DNA from 4 places in the Micromonospora fiedleri genome. Region 3 is predicted to be linked to each of the others. Evidence: riboswitches for the same ligand, from Rfam matches in the RefSeq annotation. Region 3 holds a riboswitch; each other region holds the start of a gene.
What was found. Region 3 has a riboswitch for cyclic di-AMP ahead of JMF97_RS12645 (C40 family peptidase). Riboswitches for the same ligand answer to the same signal wherever they lie in the genome.

Region 1 (7,255 bases), on a different contig from region 3:
GGCAGTCCTGGCGTTCATCGTGGTCGCGCTCACCGGCGCGACCACCTGGGGGCTCGCGCTCTCGGTGCTCGCCCTCGCCGCCACGGTCTGGGAACGTCGCGTCCGCCCCGGGGCGGACAGCGGTGCGGAAACCACGCTGATCGCGGCCGGGGTGCTTGTCGGTTACGCCCGGCAGCTCGACGCCGGCTTCGACCCGGCCCTGGCCGCTACCGCGTTGATCCTGCTGGGGCTGATGGTGCTCACCGGCCCGCTGCGCGACGCGGGGCACCTGGAACTGCGCGCTGCCAACCTGCCGGTACGCACCTGGGTGCCGCAGGTCACCGCCCGCCTCGGTGACCTGGTGGCCGCCCTGCTCGCGGTGTTGGCGCTGGCCGCACTGGCGACGCTGCCCGCCGTCGTCGCCCTGGCGGCGAGCCTGCTGGCCGGTGGGGCCGTCGGCGCGGTCGCCGTCAAGCTGGCCCAGCGGCGGCTGCGTCCCGCCTCCGGCGACTCCCCGGTGACCCGGGAGCTGCGCCGGCACCAGCCGGAGTTCCTGCTCTACTTCTCCGCCCCGCCCGGGTCCGAGTACCAGGTCACCATGTGGCTGCCGTACCTGGAGCGGATCGGACGGCCGTTCGTGGTGATGCTGCGGGAGCCGGACGCGCTGCCGGTCATCGCAGCGGCGACCACCGCTCCCGTGCTCTACTGCCCCACCCTGCGCACCATGGACGAGGTGCTGGTGCCGAGCCTGCGCGCGGCGTTCTACGTCAACCACGGCGCCAAGAACAGCCACTGCCTGCGCTTCACCCAGCTCACCCACATCCAGTTGCACCACGGCGACAGCGACAAGGCCTCCAGCGCCAACCCGGTGTCGGCGATCTTCGACCGGATCTTCGTCGCGGGCGAGGCGGCCATCGACCGGTACGCCCGGGCCGGGGTGGACATCCCGGCCGACAAGTTCGTGGTGGTCGGCCGTCCCCAGGTCGAGGCGATCGAGGTGCGCACCGGCCCGGTCCGCCACCTGCCGAACCCCACCGTGCTCTACACCCCCACCTGGACCGGGCACCACGCCGACGCCGACTACTGTTCTCTGCCGTTCGCCGAGGCCCTGCTGACCCGGCTGCTCGACCGGGGGGCCACGGTGATCGTGCGGCCCCACCCGTACACCGCCCACAACCCGGCCTCGGCCCGCCAGTTGGGGCGGCTGCACGACCTGCTGGCCGCCGACCGGGCCCGCACCGGTCGCCCGCACCTGTTCGGTGCCGCCGCCGGCGCGCTGACCCTGGCCGAGTCGGTGAACCGCGCGGACGCCCTGATCTCCGACGTCTCCGGGGTGGTGTCCGACTGGCTGCACTCCGGCAAGCCGTACGCGGTCACCGACACCGGGGTCGACGGCGACCGGTTCCTGGAACGGTTCCCGCTGGCCGCCTCCGGCTACGTGCTGCGTCGGGACCTGGACGAGGTGGACGAGGTGCTGACCCGACTGCTGGACACCGACCCCCTGGCCGAGGCCCGGTGGGCCACCCGCCGCCGGTACCTGGGGGACTTCCCGACCGAGACGTACGCCGAGGGGTTCCTGACCGCCGCCCGGCGCGAACTGGACCCGCACTGGGCCGCCCCGGCCCCCCGGTCCGCCAGCGACGCCCCGTTCTCCCCCGCCACCTGAGCGATGCCGCCGCCGGGTACCGGCCCGGCGGGCGGCCGGCTCAGTTCTGAACACTGTGGATGGTGCCCCGACGGTCGCTCGCGACACTGTGCTCCAATGAGGGCCATGATTCTCCAGCGCGTCGTCGCCGTCGCTCTGCTGCTGTACTGCTTCGTCGGGATGGTCCTCTCGCGTGTCTACCCGTTCATGGACGACTGGCCCGAACTGGCGGAGACAGCGATCGCGATCAGCAGCGCAGTGGCAGGAGTGCTCGGGGTGGTCCTGTGGTTACGCAAGTCCACGGAACATGCCTCCCCCGAGCAGGCCGGCGACGGCGAACGGCCCTGACCAGGACCGGTCACCGTACGGCGTCGAGCAGCGCCAGTACGGCCGCCGGATCCTCGACGTGGGCGTTGTGGCCGAGCCCGGGCAGCGTCACCACCGGTACGCCGTACTCCTTGAGCTGCGCGTCGGTGACCATCGGGTCGTGCTCGCCACGGGCCAGCAGGACCGGCGCGTCGATCGTGGCGAGCAGGGCGCCCAGGTCGGGCTCGCCGACACCGAAGGCACTCGGGTCCATCGCCAACCGCCACCGGCCGTTTTCCTGCCGTAATCCGGCCGCCACGGCGGGATCCTCCGGGCCGAGCAGGTCGGCCAGCCCGGCGACCCGCAGGTACCGGCGCGCCGCCTCGTCGCGGTTGTCGAACCAGGTGACCGGGCGGGCGGCCAGATCCGTGGCGCGGGACAACTCCGCCGGGGACCAGACCGCCTTGATGCCGAGCCCGACCACCGCGTCGACGGTGACCGCCCGGCTCACGGCGGCGAGCGCCAGACCGACCACCCCGCCGAGCGAGTGGCCCAGCACGATCACCCGATCGCCGGGGTGCAGGCTCGCGGCGACCTGATCGGCGAGTGCGGCGAACGAGTACGCCGGCAGCGGGGGTGACGCGCCGTGGCCAGCCAGATCGGGGGCCATCCACCGTCCCGGCCACCGCTGGTGCAGCAGCGGCGCGCAGCGCAGCCACACGTCGCCGGTGGCGCCCATCCCGTGCAGCAGCAACAACACCGGCGCGCTGCCCCGCTCACCCGACTCCGTGATCATGTCGGGCAGTCTGCCACCGCCCGGGCCGGTCGGCGAGAGCCGCGACCGGGATACGACACCGGGCACCGACCCCGAAGGGTCGACGCCCGGCACGAACAGCAGGTATCAGGACGAATAGCCCCGGGTGGCAGCCCAGTTGGCCAGGTCGATCGTGCTCAACCAGTACGAGTAGTACGACGCGTCGGCCGAGTCGGCGATCTTCACCATCCGGCCCTCGTCCTCGTAGCCGACCACGGCGACGTAGTGGCCGCCGGGGAAGGAGTGCCAGCCACCGGCGGTGTCCACGACGCTGCCGGCGACGTTCACCACGACGCCACGCCCGTCGGAGATCGCCGCCACGACATCAGCCTGAAGCTGGTCCATCTGGGCCGGGGTCGCCGCGCCGCCGGGGATCATCGTGGTCTTGTACGGCTCGCCCTTGACCGCGGCGTTGAGCGCCCGAGTGGTGTCGTACGCCGAGTTGGTGCCGGCGAAGGTGGTGCCCATCTGGGCGGCGAGGGTCTCCTGGCCGCGCTCGATGCCGGCGGCGCTGAGCGCGTTGCGCACCGCTGCCGGGCCGCAGTAGTAACCGTTGATCTGGGCCTGGTAGTCGTACGACAGCACCTTTTCCGCCGGCGGCTTCGGGGCGGCCTTCTTACTGGCCACGTCCGGGTCCGCGGTGGCGGCCCGCGCCGACGGCGAGGCAGCTGCGCTGCTCGGCGCGGCACTGCCGGGGGCGGCGCTGCTCGGGGCGCTGCTCGGGTCGGCACTGCTGGGAGCGGCGCTGCTGGGGGCGGTGGCGACCCGCGCCAGGGAACGGGAGGCCGCACTGTCGTCGCGCAGTTCGGCCACGGCGGTCGCGGTGGGCGCGTCGCCCAGGTTGTCGTCGGTCCGGGCGACCAGGGCACCGGCGCCGGTGGCCAGCACGAGGGCCGCCGCCGATGTGGCGAGGAGCTGATAGGGGCGTTCGGTGGCCAGCTTACGGAGCTGACGCTTGAGGGTGTGCTTCACGAGATCCTCCACGGGCTGAGGGGTGGACGGGTGGGGCCTGGCTCAGGCTGCGGAGAGCGGACCGGCGAGCGCAGGCACCACGGTGCCGTGGAGGCGGGGGAATATCGGGGGGATCGAATTGTGCTGCACGAGGACAGGAACTCCTTCCGACACCGCCGACCGGGTTAGCTGACGGATTCGGGCGGGAAGATCGCCCTACCGCGAGCCGTGGCTCGCGGATTCACCCCAAGTGGTGCAGTGGTTCCCCGGTTCGTGTGATCACGATTGAGCGGGTCGGCGCGGCGTCGCCACTTGCGATCATTTACCGCACCGGACAGGGCGACACTACTGGTCGGTATCGCTCCTGCCAAGCCTGCCCTGACCTGCTTAAACCTGGCCCGGTGCGATTATTTTCGGGTATCGCGGAACTGTCGTCGCTCAATGGGACAGCACTCGCGGACATCCCTGTCGAGGCGGTAACCGGACCGGACGTTCACAATGCCCCGCACATTGCGCCCCGCCTTCGACGTCTGACCCACGTTGACCGATTCGGCAATTGCTGTGACCGGGGTCACCGAATTTCGGCCCACCTGTCGCTGAACTGGCGAGGAGGCGACGGCTCATCCCACCCGGGCCGGCCGCCAGCGCAGGGCCGCTGCGGGCCGGCCGACGACCACCCGACGCGGCACCGGCAGCGGGTTCGGCCGTAGCCGCTGCGCTGCGGCGTACGCCTCGGTGGAGAGCGCGCGGGCGGCGTCGGCGGCGAGTTCCGCGGTCCGCCAGGCGTCGCGTTCCTGCTGCGCGGCGGCCTGGTACGCCGCGAGGCGGCCGTCACGTACCACGCGGGCCAGGAAGATCTCCTGCTCGGCGGGGTGCCGTCGGGGATCCCAGCCGGCCCGGTGAGCCAGCGCGTCGGCGAGCTGCCGCCCCGTCAGGTCGCCGCGCCAGTATGCCGTCATCGCGGCGTGGTGCAGCCAGCGCTCCCGAGCCGCGTACTCGGCGGGGGTCCGGGGCGTACCGGGGCTGGGCCAGGCGGTGGCGGCGGCGAGCCGTCGGGCGGCGGCCTCGGCCTCGTCGTACGCGGCCCAGGCGCGGTCGAGTTCCGTCTGCGCGCGGTGCCATGCCGCCCGGTGGCGGCCGGCGTTCTGCGCGGCGCCCGCCGCCGCGACGGCAACCTCACCGGCGTAGCGACGCTGGTCCGCGACCTCGTCGTTGTCCGGGAGGTCCGGGGTCCGGTCGGTCGGCGGGGCCGGCTCGGGTCGGGCGACGAGCGCGGTGAGCACGCCCAGCGCGAGCACCAGCAGCACCGACCAGATGGCGGCGGCCCGAGGCGCGTCGATCAGGAACTGGTAGAGAACGGTCTTCTCCATGTCGATACCTCGCGGGAGCGGATGTGGCGGCCTGGGGGTGCCGCCGGTGTCGGGTCGCCGGGTAGCGGCGGATCGTCAAGGTGGTGGAGCGCGGCGGGACACCCACGGTGGGGGCCCGATCGCCGCGGCCCGTCGCAGGCGGGCGGCCGGCGCGGAATGCGGAAGGCACAACCGGGACAGCCGTACGAGGGCCGTCCGGGTCAACCGACGGTACGGGCGGGAATCAGGCGCCGGGCGGGGCGCGGCCGCACCGCAGACCCGAGGCGTCCACCGCAGGAGGCTGATCGTCGGCAGCCGCGCCGGCCAGGTCGACGCCCTGTTCCGTCCGCGCCGACGGCACCGGTGTCGTCGCGGCGCCAGCGCCGGGGCGGTCGTCGCCGCCGCTCACCAGTTCATCGGCCGTCGGTGGGATCGCGGCGCACCGGTCGGATGCCAGCGCCTCGGTCGGCGGAGCGAAGCTGACCATGCTGGGCTGCCCGGCAGGGCCCGCCGCCGGTCCGAGATCACCGGGATGAGCGGCGGGTGCGGGCATCGTCCAGGCACCGACGGCGAACGCGGCGGCGACGGCGAATCCGGTCAGCAGCCGTGCCACCCGACGCGCCAACCACCACAGAGGAGGACGAGTGGGGACGATCGGGAGCACGCTGCCACGCTACCGCCAGGTCCCGCGGGCCGCACTGCCGCCGGGCGTGTCGCAGCGAAGAACCTGATTCGGGTTGCCCGGAGCGCCGCGGGTCAGCGGAGTGAGCTCACCGTCCAGGCTGGACAGCGGGAGGGGACCGGCGCGGGGCCAGGCGACGCATCATCGGTTGTTCGACGAAGCGGTGCACCAGTGCGGCGAGCCCCAGCGTGAGCGCCAGGAAGCCGATCACGGCGGCCGGGCCCCACCAGCCGGGCAGGCCGGTCCCCCAGTCCCCGGTGATCCGGAGAATCGTCATGATCACGAACACGTGCACCAGGTAGAAGGCGAACGAGACCTCGCCGAGCCAGACCATCGGACGCGACCGCAGCGGGGAACGCCGCCCCCGCACGTCGGCGTCCGCCGCCGCGGCGATGACCAGGACGTACGCCGCCGCCAGCAGCGCCGCCCAGAACTCGGCCCGGATCCACTCGGCGGCGGCCACCCAGGTGACCACGAAGATCAGGCTCGCCAGTGGCAGGCCGGGACCCCGCCACCGCCCGCGCAGCATGAGTTCGGCGGCGGCCACGCCCATCCAGAACTCCAGCGAGCGGACCAGGGGGAACACCTGGGTGAACCACCACCGGCTCTGCTCCGGCACCAGGGTCTGGGCGGGCCACAGCGCCAGGATCAGCAGCGGTACGGCGATCACCACGGCCCACAGCTGCCAGGGCCGAGCCCGGCGTACCAGTGGCAGGACCAGCGGCAGGCACAGGTAGAAGAACAGCTCGCAGGAGAGCGACCAGCTCACGTTGTTGACGCTGTAGAAGTACCCGGGACGGGGATCCCAGGCCTGGATCAGGAACAGGTTCTCCAGCGCCGCGACGGGGTTGATCGGATCGGCGAACCAGACGGCGGCCCCCATGGCCAACGCCCAGAGCAGGACGTGGTTCGGATAGATCTTGGCGAACCGGCGCCGCCAGAACCGCCGCCGGGAGTCGCCGGGTCGGGCCGACCAGACCAGCACGAAGCCGCTGAGGATGAAGAAGAACTGCACTCCGGACAGGCCCAGAGTGAAGACCTTGCCGACGACCGCCTGGTAATCCGGTTCGGCGATGATCCGCATGGTGCCGGCGTGGAAGCCGAAGACCAGCAGCGCGGCTATCCACCGCAGCCCGGTCAACGACGGTAGCCGGCTGGCCAGGGCCCGGTCGGTCGCGGAGCCCGGCGGTGCCGCCACCGGTGCGCTGGTCATGCGGGCACCTCCGGCGTCGGCGGCACGCGTCTCCCCTCCCCAGGGCCGGTTGGCCCGTTCCGATCGGCTGCCGGGGCCACCCGGCGTCGCCCGTCGGGCACCCTACCCGCTGACTGATCGATCCACTCGTCGGGTGATCGGTGACCGTACGCTGTCACGCTGTTCAATCGGTTCACCGCTGCCGGCCATGTCTGGTTCCCGTCCTGTCCATCCGGGCGGTCGAGGGTGTCGGCGTGGTCAATCAGCCGACGCAAGCGCCGCTGCTGAGCATCGTCGTGCCGGTCTACGGCGTCGAGGCGTACCTGCGTCAGTGCCT
Region 2 (7,255 bases), on a different contig from region 3:
TCGTCGAGGAGATCCGGGTGCTGGCCGCCGCCGGCCACGCCGCCAAGATCCGGGCGGAGATCAACAGCCTCAACGCCGCCCACCCGGGCGACGGCTGGGACGCCGCCGAGAAGCGCCTGGTCGAGGCCGGCGTCTTCGAGGGCTGAGCCAGCCTCACGTACCACCACGAAACGCCCGTCGGGTCTGCCCGGCGGGCGTTTCGTCGTCTCCGGCCCGGCCGGTCGAGCAGGGGGCCCAAACCGGAATCTTCTCAACATCGCGGTTCTCGTGGTGTCATGGCGGGTAGCCGGTGTTACCACCGGGTATCCCCGGTGTTGCGCACTCGCGCGGCCATGGGGGAGGTGGCGATGCCAGAGCAGGTCGAGGTACGGCTTCCTGACGACGTACGCCTGCATGTGGAAGCCAGCGGACCGGCGGACGCCGAGGTCACCGTGGTGCTGTTGCACGGCTGGACGCTGGACGGGCGCAGCTGGCACCGGCAGGTGGCGGCGCTGCGCGAGACGTATCCGTCGGTGCGGGTGGTCACCTACGACGCGCGCGGGCACGGCCGGTCCAGTTGCATGGCGCTGCCCACGGCCACCCTCGCCCAGCTCGGCGATGATCTGGCCGCCGTGTTGGACACTGTCTCCTCCGGCGGCCGGGTGGTGCTCGTCGGCCACTCGATGGGCGGCATGACGATCATGGAGTACGCCCACCGCCACCCCGAGCACTTCGCGCACCGTACGGCCGGACTGCTCTTCGTCTCCACCACCGCCGAGGGGCACACGCACACCGTCTACGGCCTTTCGCCGCGGATCGCCCGGATCATCCGGTTGGCCGAGACCACCGGGGCCGGGGTGTTGGCCCGCTGCGGCTCGTGGCGTCCGCCCCGGGCCCTGCTGCGGGCGTTGCAGCCCAGCATCCGCTGGATGCTCTTCGGTGAGCGCTGCGATCCGGCGGACATCCGCCTGGTCACCTCGGCGGTGGCCCGTGCCTCGCTGCGCTCGATCGGCGGGTTTCGGGCGTCGATCGGCGCCCAGCACCGGTTGGAGACCCTCGCCGCGTTGGCCCATCTGCCGGCGGCGGCCCTGGTCGGGGACCGGGACCGGCTCACCCCACCGCCGTGCGCGGAGTCGATCGCCGAGGCGTTGCCCGCCACCGACCTGGTGGTGTGCCCCGGCGCCGGCCACATGCTGATGATGGAACGCCCAGAGGAGGTCAACGGGGCCCTCTCCGGCGTGCTGCGCCGGGTCGTCGACACCAGCCCCGTCCACGGCTGTTAACAAGGGACCCCTGCTCTACCTGAGGCGTTAACAAGGTGCCCTTCCTTGCACGTGGACGGTGGGGCGTAATCTCGTGCGGTTGGCCGGGCGGCGGGACGAGGAGCACGAGCGGTGGATCAGAGCACCCTGGATCAGGAGATCGCCGTCGAGCAACGGCATCTCGACCGGGTGTACGCACGACTGGCCGAGCTGCGGCGCGGGGCGGTGCGCGCCGAACGGGACGGCTACCGGCTGGCCCGGGTCGGCAACTTCGGCGCACTCGTCGAACGCGACGCGATGGTCTTCCACGCCGCGCAGCGACGTCACCTGTTCGACGCCGAGTACGAAGGGCTGGTCTTCGGCCGCCTCGACCTGCGGGACGGGCAGGTGATCTACGTCGGGCGGCTCGGCATCCGCGACGAGGACGCCAGCACCCTGGTGGTCGACTGGCGGGCTCCCGCCGCCGCCGCGTTCTATCAGGCCACTCCCGCCGAGCCGCTCGGCGTGGTACGCCGCCGCACGATCCAGTCCAGCGGGGAACGGGTCACCCGGATCGAGGACGACCTGCTCGACCCGGAAGCCGCACCGCCGGACATGCCGGTGGTGGGCGACGGCGCGCTGCTGGCGGCCCTGTCCCGCACCACCGGCCGGGGCATGCGCGACATCGTCGCGACCATCCAGCGTGAGCAGGACGAGGCGATCCGCTCCCCCGGTTCCGGGGTGACGCTCGTCTCCGGCGGCCCCGGCACCGGCAAGACGGCGGTGGCCCTGCACCGTGCCGCCTATCTGCTCTACGCCGACCGGAGCCGGTACGCCGGAGGCGGCATCCTGGTCGTCGGCCCGTCCTCGGTCTTCGTCTCCTACATCGCCTCGGTGCTGCCGTCGTTGGGCGAGGACAACGCCACCCTGCAGTCGCTGGGCAGCATCTTCCCCGGCCTGGTCGCCACCCGCACCGACCCGCCCCGGGTGGCCGCGATCAAGGGATCGTTGCGGATGCGGCGGGTCCTGGAGCGCGCCGTGCGGGACACCGCGCCGGGCGCCCCCACCGAGTTGCGGCTGCTCTACCGGGGACAGCTGCTGCGGTTGGAGCGGGCCGAGCTGAACACGGTCTGGAACCGTGCGCTGCCCCGTGGCGCCCGCCGCAACGAGGTACGCCGGGCCGGCTTCGACGGCATCCTCGCCGCGCTCTGGGCCCAGGCCCGCCGGTTGGGCATCGCCGGCCTGCCCGAGCAGCGCGCCTTCGAGGACGAGTTGATCGACCGTAGCGACTTCCGGGAGTTCCTCAAGGCCTGGTGGCCCCGGCTGCATCCCCGGCACGTGCTCGGCTGGCTGGCCGACCACGAGCGGCTGCGCCGGTACGCCGGTGGCATCCTGTCCGGGGCCGAGATCCGGCTGCTGGGCGAGGCCTACCGAGGGCTGGCCACTCACGGCCCGACGGTCGCCGACACCGCGCTGCTCGACGAGCTGGACACGCTGCTCGGTAAGCCGGTACGCCCGGCCCGGGCCAAGCGGGATCCGTTCCAGCTGGCCGGCGGCGTACGGGAGCTGAGCACCTTCGCCGACCGGCAGCGGGCCGCCCGACAGGCCGCCCGCGAACGCCCGGAGGACTACCGGGACTACGCCCACGTGGTGGTCGACGAGTCGCAGGACGTCTCGCCGATGCAGTGGCGGATGATCGGCCGGCGGGGCCGGTTGGCCTCGTGGACCGTGGTCGGTGACCCGGCGCAGACCGCCTGGACGGGAGACCCGCAGGAGCTGAACCGCGCTCGGGAGCAGGCCCTGGGTCGGCGTCCGCGTCACCGGTTCACCCTCACCACCAACTACCGCAACTCGGCGGAGATCTTCGCGGTGGCGGCCGAGGAGATCCGCCGGGTGTACCCGGATCTCCCGCTGCCCACGGCGGTCCGCTCCACCGGAGTCGACCCGGTGCAGCTCGTGGTGCCGGCCGCCGAGTTGACGACGAGCGTGGTGTCGGCCGCGCGCACCCTGCTCGGCGAGGTCGAGGGCACCGTCGGAGTGATCACTCCGGTGCCGCGGCGGGACGAGGTGACGGGCTGGCTCGATGGCCTCGGCGGCGACCGCCTGCAGGTGGTGACGAGCCTGGAGGCCAAGGGCATGGAGTACGACGCGGTGGTGCTGGTCGCGCCGAGTGAGATCCGCGCGGTGCCCGATTCCGGTGTGCGTACGCTCTACGTCGCGCTGTCCCGGGCCACCCAGCGGCTCACCACGGTCGATGTGGCCACCTGACACCGAGCTACCGCAATTCGCCACAAATGATACTTTCGTCCGATTTCCTGGTGACCGGACGAACACCACGAGTCACACCGGCTGCACGGGTCACAGCAGCACCGGTAGGCTCGGACCCGGCCTCCGCCAGGCGGCACCCACCGGTGCCGGCGGTGGTCGCCGCCTAATCGCCCGCAGGGGCGAGCCGGGGAACCATGTTCCTGGGGTGCATCCGCGCACGCGCGGTAGGGATCTTCCGTCCCGAACCCGTCAGCTAACCCGGTCGGCGGCTGACGGAAGGACATGTGCATGCCAGCAGTGGCAACCGTGAAACCGGCCGCCCGAACGGCGGCCCTGATCTGCGCGGCGCTCGCTCTCGCCGTAGGCGTCGCGCTCGTTCCCGGCCCGGCCGCGGCACACGGGTTACTGGCGGCGGCTCCCGCCGACGTCGGTGACGAGGGGGGCACCCCGGCGCTGCGCGCCCAACTGGAGGCGGCCAGCAAGGGCTACCTCGACGCCAAGGCCGCGCTGGACCGTTCGGTCAAGCGACAGAAGCAACTGGCCACACAGCTCACCGCCACCGAGAACCAGCTCACCGAACGCGGTGCCAAGGTCGCCGAGATCGCCGCACAGGCGTACCGCAGCGGCCGGCTCGGCGCGGCGTCGGCGCTGCTCAACAGTGGCTCTCCGGCCGGCTTCATGGACCGGGCGGCGGCGCTGGACGCGGTGGCCGCCAACGAGGAGCGTGCCCTGGGTGAGCTGCGGGCCACCCGCGACGAGGTCAGCAGGACCAAGCAGGCGCTGGACGTCGAGGTCCAGGAGCAGCGCAAGCAGGTCGCGGTGATGGCCAAGCGCAAGGACCAGGCCGAGCGGGCACTGACCGTGGCCAACGAGCGGGCGGAGGCGGCCGAACGCGCCCAGGCCGCGGAACGCGCCGCCCGCACCCCGAGCCGTGGTGGCGGTTCCAGCCCGACGGCCAAGCCCGCGCCCCGCAACTCGGACGGCTCGTGGCCCTCGGAGTCGTGCAGTGTCAACGACCCGACCCCGGCCAACGGCTGCATCACCCCGCGCACGCTGCACGCGCTCAACCAGGCCAAGGCGGCCGGCTTCACCCGGTACGTCTCCTGCTACCGCTCGGGCGGCTCGGGCGAGCACCCCAAGGGCCGGGCCTGCGACTTCGCCGCGCAGAAGAACGGCTTCGGTGGGGTCGCCACGGGCGGCGACCGGACGTACGGCAACAACCTGGCGGCGTACTTCGTCAACAACGCCGACCGGCTCGCCGTGCTCTACGTGATCTGGTACAAGCAGATCTGGCTGCCCAGCAGCGGCTGGAAGTCCTACAGCGGCGGTCGCGGCGACCCGTCCAGCGACCACACCAACCACGTGCACCTGTCGGTGTACTGACCCGTTCACACGACGCCGCCGGGTGGGACTTCCACCCGGCGGCGTCGCATCGTGCCCGCACGGCGAAACGCCGCACTCCCCCGCCCGTCGACGCGCGCGAATCCGCCACCTTGGTTACCGTCTAAGACGGAAGTGGACATTTCGCCACGAGGGGGCGCAACTCGCATGAGACAACCCACCACGCGGTTCACCCGGTCCGGCACCTGCGGGTGGGCCCGGTGACCGGGCACGTCATGGTCTTCGCGCCCACACCGCTGCTGACCGTCACCGTCGACCAGCCCAGCGACGTACCGGAGCTGCACCTGCACCCCGGCGGACAGGGCGTCTGGCAGGCCCGGATGGTGCTGTCGCTCGGTGTCGACGTGGTGCTCTGCACGGCGCTCGGCGGCGAGATCGGGGAGGTCCTGGCGCCGCTGCTGGTCAGCGAGGGAGTGGACCTCAAGCTGGTGAACCGCGACTCCGGCGGCAGCGGCGGGTACGTGCACGACCGCCGCGGGGGCACCCGGCAGGAGATCGTCGACGTGCCCGGCCAACCGTTGAGCCGGCACGAGCTGGACGAGTTGTACAACCTCGCCCTCAGCGAAGGGCTACGCGCGGAGGTGTGCGTGCTCAGCGGTCCGAACGACCCGTCACTGGTGCCCGCCGACCTGTACCGGCGCTTCGCCGCCGACCTCGGCGCCAACGGCAGCCGGGTGGTGGTGGACCTCAGTGGCGAACACCTGACGGCGGTCGTGGACAGCGGCGTGTTCTTCCTCAAGGTCAGCCACGAGGAGCTGATCGCGGACGGCCGAGCCGCCGACGACGACGAGGAACAGCTCACCCGCGCCATGTACGACCTGCACGCCGCCGGCGCGGAGAACGTGGTGGTCAGTCGGGCCGAGAAGCCGGCGCTGGCCCTGGTCGACGGCGAGGTGTTCGAGGTGCTGATGCCCCAACTGGAAGCGGCCGACCCGCGTGGCGCGGGCGACTCGATGACCGCCGGGGTGGCCGCCGTGGTGGCCCAGGGCGGCGACGTCCGCACCGCCATCCGTACCGGGGCGGCGGCGGGTGCGCTGAACGTCACGCGCCACGGGCTGGGCACCGGCCGGGTCGACTCGATCACCGGCCTGGTGGAGCGGGTGCAGCTGGAGCCGGCGAGCATCCGGCCGCAGCACCGCACGACCCCCGACGAGCTGGCCCACCGGGCGGGCGGGCGATGACGCTGCGGGTCCTGATCACCAACGACGACGGGATCGCCGCTCCCGGCATCCACGCGCTGGCCCGGGCCGCCGTCGACCGGGGTCTGGACGTGGTGGTGGCCGCCCCGCTGGAGGAGGCCAGCGGCACCAGCGCCGCGATGAGCGCGATCGAGCAGGACGGTCGGGTGGTGGTCCACCAGCACCCGCTACCGGACCTGGACGGCATGCCCGCCTTCGCGGTCGGCGGTTCTCCCGGCTTCATCGCGCTCATCGCCGTGCACGGCGCTTTCGGGCCACCGCCGCAGGTGCTGCTGTCCGGAATCAATCGTGGTGCCAACGCCGGTCGCGCGGTGCTGCACTCCGGCACCGTGGGTGCCGCGTTCACCGCCGCCGCGAACGGCTGTGCGGCGATGGCGGTGTCCCTGGACGTCCTGTCGGCCGGTGAGGCCACCGCGGCCAGCGGCGGTGCGGCGGTGGCCGCCGCCGCACGGGTACGCGACGCCGACCGGCACTGGGCGACCGCCGCCCGGGTCGCGCTGGACCTGCTGCCCAGGTTACCCACCGGGCCGGTGGCGAGCGTGCTCAACGTGAACGCGCCGGATCTGCCGTACGAGCGGCTTCGCGGGGTACGCCGAGGCAGCTTGGCCACCTTCGGCCAGGTGCAGATGACGGTCGCCGAATCCGGTCACGGTTTCGTCCGCACGTCGCTGGAGGAGCCCGGTCAGGCGGTGCAGCCCGGTACCGACCTGGCCCTGCTCGCCGAGGGTTACGCCTCGGTGACGGCGGTTAGGGCCATCACCGAGGCGACCGATATTGATCTGTCCGGCCTCGACGCCGGATGAGGGGTCAGGCCCCCGGAAGGACCTCGGGTGTGGCGGCCCCCGCGTAGTACGGCTCGGGGGCGCCGAACAGGCCGAGCAGGCCGGTCACCCAGAGTTGCCGGTGCACGAACCGGCTCGGCTCGGTCACGACCAGTTTCACGCCACTGACCTCGGCAGTCTGGAATCCGGCGACCATCGCGCTGATGCCTACCGAGTCGATGAAGGTGACCAGCCGCATGTTGAGCTCGATCCGGGCCGGCCGGCCCTTGGCCAGCACCTCGGCGATGGCCTCTTTCACTTCGTACGCGGTGTCGACGTCGATCTCCCCTCGCGGGGCGATCTCGATGACACCACCAGGCCGAACCGTCTGCAGGATCGACAGGCT
Region 3 (7,255 bases):
GCCTGGTCGCGGTGGCGACCGTCGGGACGCTCACTCATGACGGTGCTTCGGCCCCGGCACCGTGCTGATGACTAGATCACGCATGACGGCCTCACTCTGGCACCGTTGCCGAGCGCAGGGTGGTGGAATCCTCGAATGCGGGCACGGTGACCGTGGAAGCATGCTCGGAGTACCCGAGTTGGTAGTTTTCCACCGCGTTCCTGAACCACCGGACTCCCTCGGAAGCGGCGAGGGCCGCTCGAAGCGCGCCGGGATCGCCAATTGCCACGATCTTGAAGGGTGGGGAGTACACCCGGCCGTGCAGCAGCAGGGTGTTACCCACGCAGCGTACCGCGCTGGTCGCCAGAACGCGGACATTCATGATTGACATGGCCTCGGCACCGCCGGCCCAGAGCGCGTTCACCACGGCCTGCACGTCGCCCTGGTGCACGACGAGATCGTCGTTGCTGGCCCCTTCGGGGAGCTTGCCGAGTTGCGGCGCGTCGTTGAGCTCGACCGTCAGCCCGGGACCGGTCAGGGCGGTGAAGCCGGCGACCGCGAGGTTCTCCGTGGCCCGCTCCTGCTGTTCCTTGATCGGCGTGTCCGAGTCCGCGAGGTCGGTCGTACGGCTCTCGACCTCCCGGCGCAGCGTCGCCGCTCGCTCCTCGTTCAGGGCCACCCGCTCCCGGCGGTCCTCGATCAGCTCGGTGAGCTGAGGGCGGCGGTCCTCACGCAGCGCGGTGCCGCCGGCGGTGGTGGCCGTGGTCGTGAAGAGCAGGCCAGCGGCGGCGGCGATCAGCGGTACGCCGATCGACCAGCCAGGGCGTCGCCGCCGCCCGCGCCGCAGCAGGCCGGCGACAAGACGCCGCACCACCTTCTGCCACGAGGCTGCGCCGGACGTGTACTCCACGACCCGTTTCCCCCTGTCTCCGGCCCCGGCGACCGCATCCGTACGGTCGTGGTGGCCCTCGTCCGTCGTCCGTTCCCGGGTTGCCGGGCAACGGTCTGGCCCCCATTCGTGGATTGAGCGGGGCTTCCGGACTACGCTAGCTCTCGAACATTATTGGCCATGGACCGTCGCCCTCGCGCCCGGTTGCAGGCCGGACGAGGTCGTAACCCCTCTGGAGAGCGTCGTGCCCAAGTCTCAGGTCCGCAAGAAGAAGGTGTACACCCCGCCCACGGACGTCCGCCCGGCGGCGACAGCGGCGACGCGCAAGCCCAGCCCGATCTGGCTGCCGGTCACCGCCGTGTCGTTGATCGTGTTCGGCATCGGCTGGCTGGTGGTCTACTACCTCTCCGAGCAGGAGTACCCGGTCATGGAGCTGGGGTACTGGAACCTGGCGGTGGGTTTCGGCGCGATGGTCGGCTCGCTGATCCTGCTGTCTCGCTGGCGCTGATCCACAGCTCATCCGGCAGCGCCGGGTGAGTCGTCGAGGGCCCCGTCGCGCGGATGCTGCGGCTGCCTCCTAGGGTGGGCGCAGGGCGGCGTGGCCCAGGTGCGAGAAGACTCACGTTACTGCTGGGTAACCTTGCGCGTAGGCTGCACTGCATGACCGAGCGGGACGGTCATCGACCGGTCCGGTTCGAGGTGCGCGGCGGCTGAGGTCGCGTACGCACCTCCGACCCGGTCGCCGAGCCGCTCGCCAGGCAGCAGACCGGGAGGCCAACTCGATGGGCAGCGTCCAGATCGTCACCACGATCCTCGCGGCCGCCATCACCGCCGTTGCGGTGTGGCTTGCGGTGCGCGCGGTCATGCAGATGACGGCCGTGATCCGGCTGGGTCAGCCCGACCCGTCCCGGTTCGGTGACAAGGCCAGCCGCACCAGGACCATGCTCGCGGAGACCGCCGGGCACACCCGGATGCTGCGCTGGAGCGTGGTCGGCGCGGCGCACTGGTTCGTGATGGTCGGCTTCATCGTGCTGTCGCTGCTGGTGCTCGAAGCGTACTTCGAGGTGGTGTCCCCGACCGGCGGGCTGCCGCTGATCGGCGGCTGGGCGCTCTACGGCCTGGTCACCGAGTGGATCGGCATCCTGGGCATCGTCGGCATCGTGGTGCTGATCGCGATCCGGCTCGCCAACCGGCCCACGAAGGCCGGTCGCCGCTCGCGGTTCACCGGGTCGACGATGTGGCAGGGCTACTTCGTCGAGGCGGTCGTCCTCGCCGTACTGATCATGGGTTTCCTGATCCGGGGCTTCAAGGTCGCCACCGATCACTTCGAGTACCCGACCTGGGCCACCCCGCTCAGCCACGCGGTCGGCTCGGCGCTGCCGGACTGGCAGTCCGGGGTCAGCGTCGCCGCCCTGATCAAGATCGCCATCTCGATGACCTGGCTCATCGTGATCTCGCTGAACGTGACGATGGGTGTGGCCTGGCACCGCTTCCTGGCCTTCCCCAACATCTTCTTCAAGCGCAAGCCGGGTGCGGCCGGCTCCGGCCTCGGCCCGCTGCGGCCGATGATGAGCGACGGCAAGCCGCTGGACTTCGAGGAGGCCGACCCCGAGAAGGACCAGTTCGGGGTGGCTCAGGTCGAGCAGTTCACCTGGAAGGGCCTGCTGGACTTCAGCACGTGCACGGAGTGCGGCCGGTGCCAGTCGCAGTGCCCGGCGTGGAACACCGGCAAGCCGCTGTCGCCGAAGCTGCTGGTGCTGAGCCTGCGGGATCACGCGTACGCCAAGGCGCCCTACCTGCTGGCCGGCGGCGGCAAGGACCTCACCGGCGAGGAGAAGGCCACCGCCGCGCAGCTCGCCCACGTCGACGTGCTGGCGCTCGCCGAGGCGGAGAAGCCGCTGATCGGCGACGCCGAGGCCGGCGGTGTGATCGACCCGGACGTGCTCTGGTCCTGCACCACCTGCGGTGCCTGCGTCGAGCAGTGCCCGGTGGACATCGAGCACGTCGACCACATCGTCGACATGCGGCGTTACCAGGTGCTGATCGAGTCGAGCTTCCCCTCTGAGGCCGGCGTGATGCTGCGCAACCTGGAGAACAAGGGCAACCCGTGGGGTGCGCCGCAGAACACCCGGGAGGACTGGACCAAGGGCCTCGACTTCGAGGTGCCGCGCGTCGGCGAGGTCGACGACTTCGAGTACCTGTTCTGGGTGGGTTGCGCCGGTGCGTTCGAGGACCGGGCCAAGAAGACCACCCGCGCGGTGGCCACGCTGCTGAACGAGGCGGGCGTCTCCTTCGCCATCCTCGGTGAGGGCGAGACCTGCTCGGGTGACCCGGCCCGCCGCATCGGCAACGAGTTCGTCTTCCAGATGCTCGCTCAGCAGAACGTGGAGACCCTCAACGAGGCGTTCTCCGGCCGCGAGAAGGCCAAGCGGAAGATCGTCGCCACCTGTCCGCACTGCTTCAACACCCTGGGCAACGAGTACGGCCAGCTCGGCGGCGAGTTCGAGGTGGTGCACCACACCCAGTTGCTGGCGCATCTGGTCGCCACCGGCAAGCTCACCCCGGTGCAGCCGGTCGACGGCGGCGTCACGTACCACGACCCGTGCTACCTCGGGCGGCACAACCGGGTCTTCACCCCGCCGCGTGAGGTGCTGGGCAGTGCGCTGGGCGCCGGCGAGATCACCGAGATGCCGCGCAACAGCGAGCGCTCCTTCTGCTGCGGCGCCGGTGGCGCGCGGATGTGGATGGAGGAGCGGATCGGTAAGCGGATCAATGTGGACCGGGTCGAGGAGGCCATGTCCACCGGGGCGAAGACCATCGCCGTCGGCTGTCCGTTCTGCTCGACGATGCTCACCGACGGAGTGAACGGCAAGGGCGCCGGCGAGCAGGTCGAGGTGGTCGATGTGGCGAGCGTCCTACTGCGGTCGGTCCGCCCCGAGCAGGCCCGGGGCGCTGAGGAGGGCGAGCCGGTCGGCAGCTGAGCAAGGCCTGAACAGCTACGGGGTACGGCGGGCTCACGTGGTCCGTCGTACCCCGTATTCATATTTACCCGCGTGACTATAACGAAATGATCGACACCCTTTGTGCGCAACCGGTCGCGCAAACGTGAATCGTTCGTTGGTCGCCTTGATTCCGCCCGGTGCCTTCCCTAATGTTGGGCACCGACCGCCGTAGGTCGTCTGTTCCGCCCCTCTACCGCCCGCGGGACACCCGGCGGTCGGTTGCAAAGGAGTCGCTGCCGGTGGCAACCATGCCCCTCCATCGTCACGTGCCCGGACGGTCGAGCCGTCCAGGTGGTCTGCGGAGAGCCGCTCACCGTCTGCTCGTCCTGGTGGCTGCCGCCGCAGTCGGCGCTGGCCTGCTCTCCGCCCCCGCGCACGCCGAGCCCTCGGTGGAGGAGATCGAGCGTCAGATCGACAAGCAGTGGCAGCAGCTTGAGCCCACCATCGAGCAGTACAACAAGGTGCGGTCGCAGCTGAAGGTCAACCGGAAGAAGTCGGCCGACCTGCAGAAGAAGATCCAGCCGCTGGCCCTGGAAGCCGAACTGGCCATGAACCGGGTGGCGGACCTCGCCTCGCGGTACTACGTGAACGGACCGTCCCAGGAAATCGGCGCGGTGCTGCTGAACGCCAAGCCGGACCTGCTCGGCGAGCAGATGGCCATGCTGGAGCGGCTGGCGGCGTACGAGCGCCAGCAGCTCGAGAGCGTGATGAAGGTCCGCAAGAAGTACGACACGCAGAAGGCCAAGCTCGACGCGCTGATCGCCGACCAGGAGGCGAAGGAAAAGCAGCTCGCGGCGAAGAAGAAGCAGATCGATGCCAAGATCAAGCAACTTGAGCGGTCGCTGCCGGTGACCACGGTCAAGACCACCAACTGCCCGACCATCAACGGGGTGGTCAGCGCGGCGGCCCGCACCGCCATCAAGGTGGCCTGCGCCCAGGTCGGCAAGCCGTACGTCTGGGGTGCCACCGGCCCGAACTCGTTCGACTGCTCCGGGCTGACCCAGTACGCGTACAAGGCCGCCGGCATCTACCTGACGCACTTCACCGGTGCGCAGTGGAACGAGGGCAAGGCCATTTCCAGGTCTGAGGCCCGCCCCGGCGATCTGGTCTTCTTCCGCAGTGACCTGAGTCACGTCGGCCTCTATCTGGGCAACAATCTGATGGTGCACGCACCCAGAGCGGGCAAGCCGGTGAACGTCTCCCCGATCACCACGATGCCGATCGCCGGGTTCCGCCGACCCGGCTGAGCGAGCAGACAGGAACATCACCAGGGCCCTCGGTCAAGCGACCGGGGGCCCTGTTCGTTGTCGGATTTGTGCACCGTGAGTGATGGTGTGGATGTGTTGCGTATCGACGGGGATCGTCCCTACGCTGGGCAATCGTCGGGTCCGATGGCAGTTCCGTCCACCAGGGGCGGTAACGGTCCGACACCGCCGAGTCGCTTGCGCGAGCCGGGGATCCAGGTTCCCGGGGTGAATCCGCGATCACCGCGGTAGGGCGCTCCCTTCCCGCCCGAACCCGTCAGCTAACCCGGTAGGCGGTACGGGAAGAAGGAGTACGGAGCCCGGTGGCACACCATGCCCCGCGGCCACCGTCAGCACGGCCGGCGACGCCCGGCCCGACGACGGCTGCGCCGCGATCCCGCTGGTACCGCTGCACCACCGCACTCGCCGCCCTGTCCGCGACCGCCGTCATGCTGACCGGCGGCGCGACGGCGGCCCACGCCGAGCCGACGGTCGACGCCATCGAGCGCCAGATCGACGCGGACTGGAACCGGCTCGAACCACTCATCGAACGCCACAACGCCACCCGGCAGGATCTCGCCGGCAAGCGCCGGGAGGCCGACGCCCTGGCCGCTCGGATCGCACCGCTTGAGCAGCAGGTCGACGCGGCGATGACCCGGGTCGGCGCGCTGGCGGCACGGGCGTACAAGGGCGGCACGGTCGGTGCCGTCAACGCCCTGCTGGACAGCAGGTCGCCCGGCGAGGTCGTGGAGCAGATCGGCCTGCTCGACCGCTACGCCCACTTCCAGCAACAGGACGTACGCGAGGCGAGCGAACTGCGCGACGAACTCACCACCGCCAAGGCCGGGCTGGAGCGCACCATCGACCAGTTGGCCCGTACGGAGGCCGAGTTCGCGCAGAAGCGCCGCCAGATCGACGCCGAGATCGACCGGTTGCAGCGGCTCCGGCTGCGGGCGTACGGCAATGGAGGCGGCGGCCCGCTGCGTCCGGCGCCCTGCCCGGCCGGCTATCCGGGCGGGCCGGCGGGGGTGGCGGTGAAGTTCGCCTGCGCCCAGATCGGCAAGCCGTACGTGTGGGGGGCCGAGGGACCCCACGCGTACGACTGCTCGGGTCTGATGCTGGCCGCCTGGGCGCGGGCCGGGGTGGCGCTACCGCACAACGCGGCCCGGCAGCGTCAGGTCACCGCGTCGGTCAGCCGCAGCGCCCTACGCCCGGGTGACCTGGTCTTCTACTACCGCGATCTGCACCACGTCGGCATGTACGTGGGTGACGGCTGGGTGGTGCACGCCTCCCGCGCCGGTCAGCCGGTGAAGATGAAACGGATGGACACCAGCCCCATCCACAGCTTCGGCCGACCCGGCTGAGCGTGGTCCTGGCTGAGCTTGGGCCTGGCGTTGGCGTGGTCCTGCCGGAGGCGTGGGCCTGGCGTTGGCGTGGTCAGCGGGTCGGCCAGGTGCGCCAGTTCTGCCAGGCCCGGCTCGGCGTCGGCCCGCGCTGCCCCTGGTAGCGGGAGCCGTAGACGGCCGATCCGTACGGGTGCTCGGCCGGCGAGGAGAGCCGGAAGATGCAGAGCTGACCGATCTTCATGCCGGGCCAGAGGGTGATCGGCAGGTTCGCCACGTTGGACAGTTCCAGCGTGACGTGCCCGGAGAAGCCGGGGTCGATGAAGCCGGCGGTGGAGTGGGTGAGCAGGCCCAGGCGCCCCAGGCTGGACTTGCCTTCCAGTCGACCGGCCAACTGGTCGCCGAGGGAGATGACCTCCAGGGTGGAGGCGAGCACGAACTCGCCCGGGTGCAGCACGAAGGGCTCGCCGTCGGGCACCTCGACCGGTGAGGTCAGGTCGTCCTGCCGGGTCGCCGGGTCGATGTGGGTGTAGAGGTGGTTGTTGAAGACCCGGAACAGCTTGTCCAGGCGTACGTCGATGCTGGACGGCTGCACCAGCGTGGGCTCGAAGGGCTCCAGCGCGAGCGTGCCCGCCTTGATCTCGGAGACCAGGTCGCGGTCGGAGAGCAGCATCGCCACACCATACCGATATGGCTGACCTGCGTGTCGCGCTACCTGTCTAGAACGTATGTTCGATAAGATGTCGACATGGCTTCCTGGTCCGAATTCGCCGCTGACGAGCCTCGACTCGCCGACGA
Region 4 (7,255 bases), on a different contig from region 3:
GCCACTGGCTCCTCGGTGAATAGCGCCAGCAGGTCGCCGACCTGGCGATCGGCCTCGGCGGGGTGCCGGAATCGACCGGACGGGTTGAGGGTGTACTCGTTGCGTCGCCCGACGCGGGTGCGCTGGAGGTAACCCTCGGCCTCCAGGTCGGCGACGATGGCCTGAGCGGCCCGTTCGGTCACGCCCACCTCGTCGGCGACGTCGCGGAGCCGGGCGGTGGGGTTGCGTGCGATGGCGAGCAGTACGTGCCCGTGGTTGGTGAGAAAAGTCCAGTTACGGGCGTTCTCCCGCTCGCCTGTCGTTGCCATGTCGCCCATCGTATGGGCCTTTCAGCTTTTTCGGGCTATGCCGTCGGGCCCTGCACCCGCTCGGCCCGGAGCGCAAGCGTCCGGGGATACCTGAAATCCATATCACGCATTCCTTGACGCGGCTTGCGCTGCGTGTGACCGTTGGACCAGCCCGTGACCAGTGTCGGCCCGGGATGACCAGGCATCGCATGAGTAGCGAGGGGGCGCCGGATGAGTCGACCCGGACCGATCGGAACAGAGCTGCGGCCGGAGCGGGAACTGCTCACCGCGGATCTTCCGGGCGCGCCACAGCTGGCGCTTGCCGAACTGATGGCCGGTAATCGGCGGTTCGTCACCGATACGGCGTGGCATCCCAATCAGAACGCCGGACGTCGCGCTGCCGTCGCCGGCGAGCAGCATCCGTTCGCGGTGATCGTGGGCTGCTCCGACTCCCGGCTGGCCGCCGAGATCATCTTCGATCGCGGGCTGGGTGACCTCTTCGTGGTCCGTACCGCCGGGCACACCGTCGGCCCGGAGGTGCTGGGCAGCGTCGAGTACGCGGTGTCGGTGCTGCGTACGCCGCTGGTGGTGGTGCTCGGGCACGACTCCTGCGGTGCCGTGCAGGCGGCCCGGGCGGCGCTGGCCACCGGCACTGCCCCCACGGGTCACCTGGGTGCGGTGGTGGACGCCGTGGTGCCCAGCCTGCGCCAGGCGCAGGCCGCCGGGGTGAACGACCTGAACGAGATCGTCGACATTCACATCGCGCAGACCGTGACGGCGATGCTGGGATCGTCGGCGACGCTGGCCGCCGAGGTCTCCGCCGGGCGTTGCGCGGTGGTCGGCATGTCGTACCGGCTGGCCGCCGGCGAGGTCCGGGCGGTGGCTGCGGAACCGGCGGAGCTGGTCGCCGAGGTCGCGGCGCCCGTCGCCTGACGGCGAGCGCCGGGCCGCCGAGGGCGTCAGCAGACGAGCTGAGGGCCGCCCCACCGGACGGCGGGACGGCCCTCGAAGCGATGCTGGACGTGCGCTAGTACATCGAGACGTGCACGTGGTCTGTGTGGTTCGACGGGCCGCTGTAGGAACTCCAACCGGTCGCCGGGAACCAGATCTGCCGGTTCCAGATCACGTAGTAGACACCCAACCGGTCGGCGTTACGGACCAGGAACGCGGCCAGGTTGTTGCCGTAGATCCGGGTGTCGTCGTTGTACCAGGGGCGGAAACCGCTGTTCTGCAACGACCAGTCACATGCTCGGCCCTTGGGGTGTTCCCACTTGTCACCCGGTCGGTAGCAGCCGACGAACCGGTTGAAACCGGCGCGCTTGACCTCCTTGTACATGTGCAGGGTGCGTGCCGTGATGCAGCCGGACGTGGTCGGGTCGTTCTGGTTGCACGACTCGGACTTCCAGCCGCCGTCGGCTGCCCGGTTGGGGCCGGGTCGGGCGACCGGAGAGGTGGCGGCCACCAGGCCGCCGGTGAGACCGACGCCACCGACCAGGCGGAGCGACTTCTCCGCGTCGCTCTTCTTGCGGGCCATGTCGTTGGTCAGCTTCTGCTGCTCGCGTACCTCGGCGTCGAGCGCCAGCTTGGCCGTCTCGGCGCGGCGCTTGACCGCGTTGACCTCACCCAGCTTCTTGCTGTTGACCAGGTTCAACTCGTCGAGCGCGGCGGCGCGGTGGATGAACGAGTCGGGGGCGTTGCTCTGCAACAGCATGGCGATCGCGCCCACCCGGCCGGTCCGGTACGACTGGGTGGCGATCTCGGCGACCTGTGGGGCGAGGGCGTCCAGGTCGGCCTCGGCGCGGCGGACCTCGACGGCGAGCTTGAGCTGCTTCTTCTTGGACTTTTCCAGCTTGGACTTGGCCTTGGTGTAGTCCCGGTTCGTCGCCTCGATCAGCTCGTTGAGCATCGGCGGGTCGTCGTCATGGCCGGCCGGTTTGGGGGGCTTCGGCGCAGCCGTCGCCGGCAGCGGGCCGGCGAAGACGGCGAACGCGGCGAACACGGCCACCACGGGCGTCAACCAGCGGCGTAGGGGTGCCGTCACTGTCTTCCCTTCCATCGACCGCCGACCGGGTTAGCTGACGGGTTCGGGACGGAAGTGGCCCCTACCGCTGGTGCGGATTCACCCCACGTACCTGGGTTCCCGGCTCGCCTGGTGGCGATTGGGCGGTGGCACCGCAGGCGCCGGTGCGCGCCTTCGGCGGTGACCGGCAGTGAGGTTACCCGACGGTCGGTCTGGTCCTCTACGCGCCGAACCCGGCAAGATGTGTCATTTCGTAATCGCACTGGGTGACGAGTGACACGCTTGTCGATCCTTTCGGTCGGCGTGCTCACGTTGAGGAGTGTCACCATGGGGTGTCGGTGCTCCTGTCCGGTTCGGGCCACTCCGAACGGGTGGCGGGGGGCGTGTGACGGGGACGCGGTGTGCTGAGGGCCTGGAGCGTCTCGGCCCGGTCCGTCGCCGGTCGCGGCTGGGCGACGGCCACGTCGTCGGGTGCTCCGGGCGCGGCGTTCGCGCCGGTGCGGCGCCGTCCGGCGGTGGTCACCACCGTGGCCAGGGCGGTGGTCAGCGGTACGGCGGCGATCAGCCCGAGCGTGGCCACCACGCTGCGGACGATCTCCTGGGCGAGGAACTCGCTGGTCACGATCTGACCCAGCGCGCGGGAGTCGGCGGTGAGCAGGAGCAGCAGCGGCAGCGACGCGCCGGCGTACGCCAGGACGATGGTGTTCACCACCGAGGCGATGTGCGCGCGGCCCACCCGTGTCGCCGAGCGGTACAACTCGCGGCGGGACAGGTTCGGGTTGGCGTGCGCCAACTCGGTGACCGCCGCGGCCTGGGTGACCGTGACGTCGTCCAGGACGCCCAGTGACCCGATGATGATGCCGGCCAGCAGCAGGCCGTGCAGGTCGACGTCGCCCCGGAACATCGACAGGGTGGTGGCGTCCTCGCTGCCGAAGCCGGTCAGGTGGGTCGCGTTGGTGGCGGCTAGGCCGAGCAACCCGGTGAGTACGAGCGCGCCGAGGGTGCCGAGTACGGCGACCGAGGTCTGCGCGGACACCCCGTGCGTCAGGTACAGCACCACGAACATGATCAACGCGGCGCCGACGATGGCGACGATCAGCGGCGGCTGGCCGGCGCTGATGCCCGGCAGCACGAAGGTGAGCAGGATGGCGAAGCTGGCCGCGAGGCCGGCCAGGGCGGCCAGCCCACGCAGGCGTCCGAAGGCGACGATGGCGGCGGCGAAGAGCACCCCCAGCCAGATCAGTGGCATACCGCGCTGGTGCTCGGCGATGTTGTAGGTGCTGATCGCCGGGTCCTCCGGGTCGATCAACGAGACCAGGATGACGTCGTCGTCGACGCTGACCGAGGGTGCGCCCGGCCCGGCCGGGATGGGGGCGTCCACGTGCTGGCCGGCGTCCGGGCCGTCCTGCACCCGTACCGTGACGGTGCCGCACGGGCCACCGGCCGTCGTCGGGGTGCCCTCCGGCACCGCGGGGTTGGGCGGACAGGGTTCGGTCACCACCCGGGTGACCGTGCCGTGGTACCGGGGCAGGTCGTCGCCGGCCTCCGGGCGGGGGGCGTCGCGCGGCCAGAGCACCAGCGCGGCGACCAGCGTGGCGAGGAAGAGGGGGACCACCGTCACGATGAGGATCCGCCGCACCCCGGGTGGGGTGGGCGGAGCGGCACGGCTGTGATCGGCGCCCATTCGATAGTCTCCCAACGATTTCTTCAGCGGAGTACGTGTCGGCGGGCGAGTCGGTTCAGCCCGACCGTACGACTCTCGCGGTGGGCGGCCGAGGCGGCCGGAACGTGGCGGAACCGCTGCGTACGGTGAGTGTCGGGGCGGCCGTCGTCGTCGCCGGGCAGCGGCGGCGGTGCGGGTGCGCGTCCGGCGGCGCGGTGGGCCGGAAGGCGCGGATGTCGGCAGGCCATCGTGTGCGAATGGTAGCCAGCCCAGGAACGGATCGCAGGACGCGTGGGGTCCGTCGGCGGTTCGTGAGCCCGGGCGGTGGTCGACGGGTGGGCCGGAGAGTGGGTCAGCCGCGCTTCATCAGACGGCCGACGGCGGCCATCATCTCGGTGGCCATCTCGTCGGCGCGGCCCTCGGCGGCCCCGGTGTGCATGCAGTGCCGGGCGTGCCCGTCGAGCAGGCCGAGGGCGACCTTGTCGAGTGCGGCCTGGATGGCGGAGATCTGGGTGAGCACGTCGATGCAGTAGCGATCCTCGTCGACCATCTTCTCGACGCCGCGCACCTGGCCCTCGACGCGGCGCAGCCGGGCGAGCAGTTGGTCCTTGCTGGCGGTGTAGCCGCGGATCGGCGTCGGTGTGGTCATGAGCACGAGGATAGCCTACCCCCAGGGGGTATGCTACGGTCGCGTTGGGGATACCCCCCTCGGGTATGTTCGTGGCACCGGCCGCCCCTCGGCCGGGCCAGGCGGAAAAGGAGAAGCCCCATGGTCACCACGACCTACCAGGTGCAGGGCATGACCTGCGGACACTGCGTCAGCGCGGTCAGCGGCCAGGTCGGTGCGCTGCCCGGCGTGACCGACGTGACGGTCGACCTGCCCGCCGGTCGGGTCACCGTCACCAGCGAGCAGCCGCTCGACGAGAACGCGGTACGCGCGGCCGTCGACGAGGCCGGATACGAACTGCTCGGCGCCTGAGGCGACCGGCGGCGGAAAACCGAGGTGCAACGATGAACACAGCGACGAAGCTCACCGGCTTCGCGCTCGGCCTCGCGGCGATGTTCGGCGCGGCGTACGGGGTCGGCCAGGTGACCGGCTCCGCCGCCCCGGTCGTCGCCGACGGCCATGACACGGGCCCGCACGGCACCGCCGCACCCGGGCAGGAGGCGGGCGGGCACGACGCATCGGGAGCCGCCGGGCATCTGCCCGGCGGGCTGCTCGTCTCCGACCGGGGCTACACCCTGGTCCCGGTCGCCGCCGCCGAGGGAGAGTTCGCCTTCCGGGTCACCGGCCCCGACGGCAAGCCGGTGACCCGGTACGAGGTGACGCACGACAAGCCGATGCACCTGATCGTCGCCCGGCGTGACCTCTCCGGCTTTCAGCACGTACACCCGGAGATGGCCGCCGACGGCACCTGGCGGGTCGCCTCACCGGTGAGTTCGCCCGGGGTGTGGCGGGCCTTCGCCGACTTCACCCCGACCGGCGGCGAGCCGCTGACCCTCGGGGTCGACGTGACCGTGCCCGGCGAGTTGACCGAGCAGCCTCTGCCCGCCCCGGCCAGCAGCAGCACGGTCCACGGCTACACCGTCGACTTCCACGGGACACCCCAGCCGGGCGGCAACACCACCCTGACCTTCACCGTCAGCCGCGACGGGGTGCCGGTCCGCGATCTCGAACCGTACCTGGGGGCGTACGGCCACCTGGTCGCACTACGCCAGGGGGACCTGGCCTACCTGCACGTGCACCCCGAGGGCAGGCCGGGCGACGGGTCGACGGCACCCGGGCCACAGGTGCGCTTCGGCGCCGAGTTCCCCTCGGCCGGGGCGTACCGGCTCTATCTCGACTTCCGCCACGACGGGGTGGTACGCACCGCCGAGTTCACCGTGCACGTCGGTGACCCGGGCGCCATCCCCAGCCCGGAGGGCGTCATCGCCGACGAGCACGGCACCCCCGGACACGAGCACAACTGACGGGACCAGCGATGAACACCAGCAGACCGCTGCCCACCGCGACCGGCCGGATCGAACTGTCGATCAGCGGGATGACCTGTGCGTCCTGCGCCGCGCGCATCGAGAAGAAGTTGAACCGGCTGGACGGCGTGCAGGCCAGTGTCAACTACGCCACCGAGAAGGCGACCATCTCCTACGACGCGCCGGTCACCCCGGACGACCTGATCGCCACGGTGGAGCAGACCGGCTACCGGGCCAGCCTGCCCGCGCCGGCCACCGCACCGGCGACCACCGACGAGCCGGTGGACGAGTTGCGCAGCCTGCGGACCCGACTGTGGGTATCCGTGGCGCTGACCGTGCCGGTGATCGCGTTGGCCATGGTGCCGGCCTGGCAGTTCACCTACTGGCAGTGGCTGTCGCTGGTGCTGGCCGCCCCGGTCGTGGTCTACGGCGGGCTGCCGTTCCACCGGGCCGCCCTGGTGAACCTGCGGCACGGGGCCGCGACCATGGACACCCTGGTCTCGGTGGGCACCCTGGCCGCCTTCGGCTGGTCGGTGTGGGCGCTGTTCCTCGGCACCGCCGGCACGCCCGGCATGACCCACCCGTTCAGCTTCGACATCGGCCGCACCGACGGCGCCGGCAACATCTACCTGGAGGCGGCGGCCGGGGTGACCGCGTTCATCCTCGCCGGCCGGTACTTCGAGGCCCGGTCCAAGCGCACCGCCGGGGCGGCCCTACGTGCCCTGCTCGAACTCGGTGCCAAGGACGTCTCCGTGCTCCGCAACGGCGTGGAGACCCGCATCCCGGTCGAGCAACTCGCGGTGGGGGACCGGTTCGTGGTGCGGCCCGGCGAGAAGATCGCCACCGACGGGACGGTGGACGAGGGCTCCTCGGCGGTCGACGCCAGCCTGGTCACCGGTGAGTCGGTGCCGGTCGAGGTCGGGGTGGGTGACGCGGTGGTCGGCGGGTGCGTCAACGCTGGCGGCCGGCTGGTGGTCACCGCCACCCGGGTCGGTGCCGACACCCAACTGGCCCAGATGGCCCGACTGGTCGAGCAGGCGCAGTCCGGTAAGGCCGCCGCCCAGCGGCTCGCCGACCGCATCTCCGGGATCTTCGTACCGATCGTGCTGCTGCTGGCGGCCGGCACGCTGGGCTGGTGGCTGGGCTCCGGCGCCGGGCCGACCGCCGCGTTCACCGCCGCGGTGGCGGTGCTGATCATCGCCTGCCCGTGCGCCCTCGGCCTGGCCACGCCGACCGCGCTGCTGGTCGGTACGGGGCGCGGCGCGCAACTCGGCGTGCTGATCAAGGGGCCGGAGATGCTGGAGTCCACCAGGC

Region 1: it holds a riboswitch for cyclic di-AMP, as region 3 does, so the genes downstream of both, JMF97_RS25585 (C39 family peptidase) here and JMF97_RS12645 (C40 family peptidase) in region 3, are expected to answer to the same signal.
Region 2: it holds a riboswitch for cyclic di-AMP, as region 3 does, so the genes downstream of both, JMF97_RS07025 (coiled-coil domain-containing protein) here and JMF97_RS12645 (C40 family peptidase) in region 3, are expected to answer to the same signal.
Region 4: it holds a riboswitch for cyclic di-AMP, as region 3 does, so the genes downstream of both, JMF97_RS27350 (coiled-coil domain-containing protein) here and JMF97_RS12645 (C40 family peptidase) in region 3, are expected to answer to the same signal.

Annotation. Positions count from the first base shown of each region.
Region 1 is NZ_JAETXL010000010.1:153,382-160,636, forward strand. It holds gene JMF97_RS25570 (CDP-glycerol glycerophosphotransferase family protein) at 1-1,645, shown strand, start outside; gene JMF97_RS25575 (hypothetical protein) at 1,751-1,972, shown strand; gene JMF97_RS25580 (alpha/beta fold hydrolase) at 1,983-2,726, opposite strand; gene JMF97_RS25585 (C39 family peptidase) at 2,832-3,728, opposite strand; cyclic di-AMP (ydaO/yuaA leader) riboswitch at 3,855-3,997, opposite strand; gene JMF97_RS25590 (hypothetical protein) at 4,316-5,065, opposite strand; gene JMF97_RS25595 (hypothetical protein) at 5,289-5,708, opposite strand; gene JMF97_RS25600 (acyltransferase family protein) at 5,815-6,939, opposite strand; gene JMF97_RS25605 (glycosyltransferase family 2 protein) at 7,173-7,255, shown strand, end outside.
Region 2 is NZ_JAETXL010000002.1:666,300-673,554, forward strand. It holds gene JMF97_RS07010 (hypothetical protein) at 1-146, shown strand, start outside; gene JMF97_RS07015 (alpha/beta fold hydrolase) at 348-1,262, shown strand; gene JMF97_RS07020 (HelD family protein) at 1,374-3,488, shown strand; cyclic di-AMP (ydaO/yuaA leader) riboswitch at 3,639-3,772, shown strand; gene JMF97_RS07025 (coiled-coil domain-containing protein) at 3,777-4,871, shown strand; gene JMF97_RS07030 (1-phosphofructokinase family hexose kinase) at 5,090-6,070, shown strand; gene surE (5'/3'-nucleotidase SurE) at 6,067-6,891, shown strand; gene JMF97_RS07040 (STAS domain-containing protein) at 6,896-7,255, opposite strand, start outside.
Region 3 is NZ_JAETXL010000004.1:357,612-364,866, reverse strand. It holds gene JMF97_RS12665 (DUF881 domain-containing protein) at 92-889, opposite strand; gene JMF97_RS12660 (cell division protein CrgA) at 1,113-1,376, shown strand; gene JMF97_RS12655 ((Fe-S)-binding protein) at 1,651-3,849, shown strand; gene JMF97_RS12650 (C40 family peptidase) at 4,104-5,117, shown strand; cyclic di-AMP (ydaO/yuaA leader) riboswitch at 5,292-5,425, shown strand; gene JMF97_RS12645 (C40 family peptidase) at 5,438-6,478, shown strand; gene dcd (dCTP deaminase) at 6,552-7,130, opposite strand; gene JMF97_RS12635 (pyridoxamine 5'-phosphate oxidase family protein) at 7,206-7,255, shown strand, end outside.
Region 4 is NZ_JAETXL010000012.1:120,544-127,798, reverse strand. It holds gene JMF97_RS27360 (helix-turn-helix transcriptional regulator) at 1-317, opposite strand, end outside; gene JMF97_RS27355 (carbonic anhydrase) at 618-1,220, shown strand; gene JMF97_RS27350 (coiled-coil domain-containing protein) at 1,315-2,328, opposite strand; cyclic di-AMP (ydaO/yuaA leader) riboswitch at 2,333-2,463, opposite strand; gene JMF97_RS27345 (YibE/F family protein) at 2,630-3,991, opposite strand; gene JMF97_RS27340 (hypothetical protein) at 4,015-4,218, opposite strand; gene JMF97_RS27335 (metal-sensitive transcriptional regulator) at 4,323-4,619, opposite strand; gene JMF97_RS27330 (heavy-metal-associated domain-containing protein) at 4,740-4,949, shown strand; gene JMF97_RS27325 (DUF8832 domain-containing protein) at 4,982-5,941, shown strand; gene JMF97_RS27320 (heavy metal translocating P-type ATPase) at 5,953-7,255, shown strand, end outside.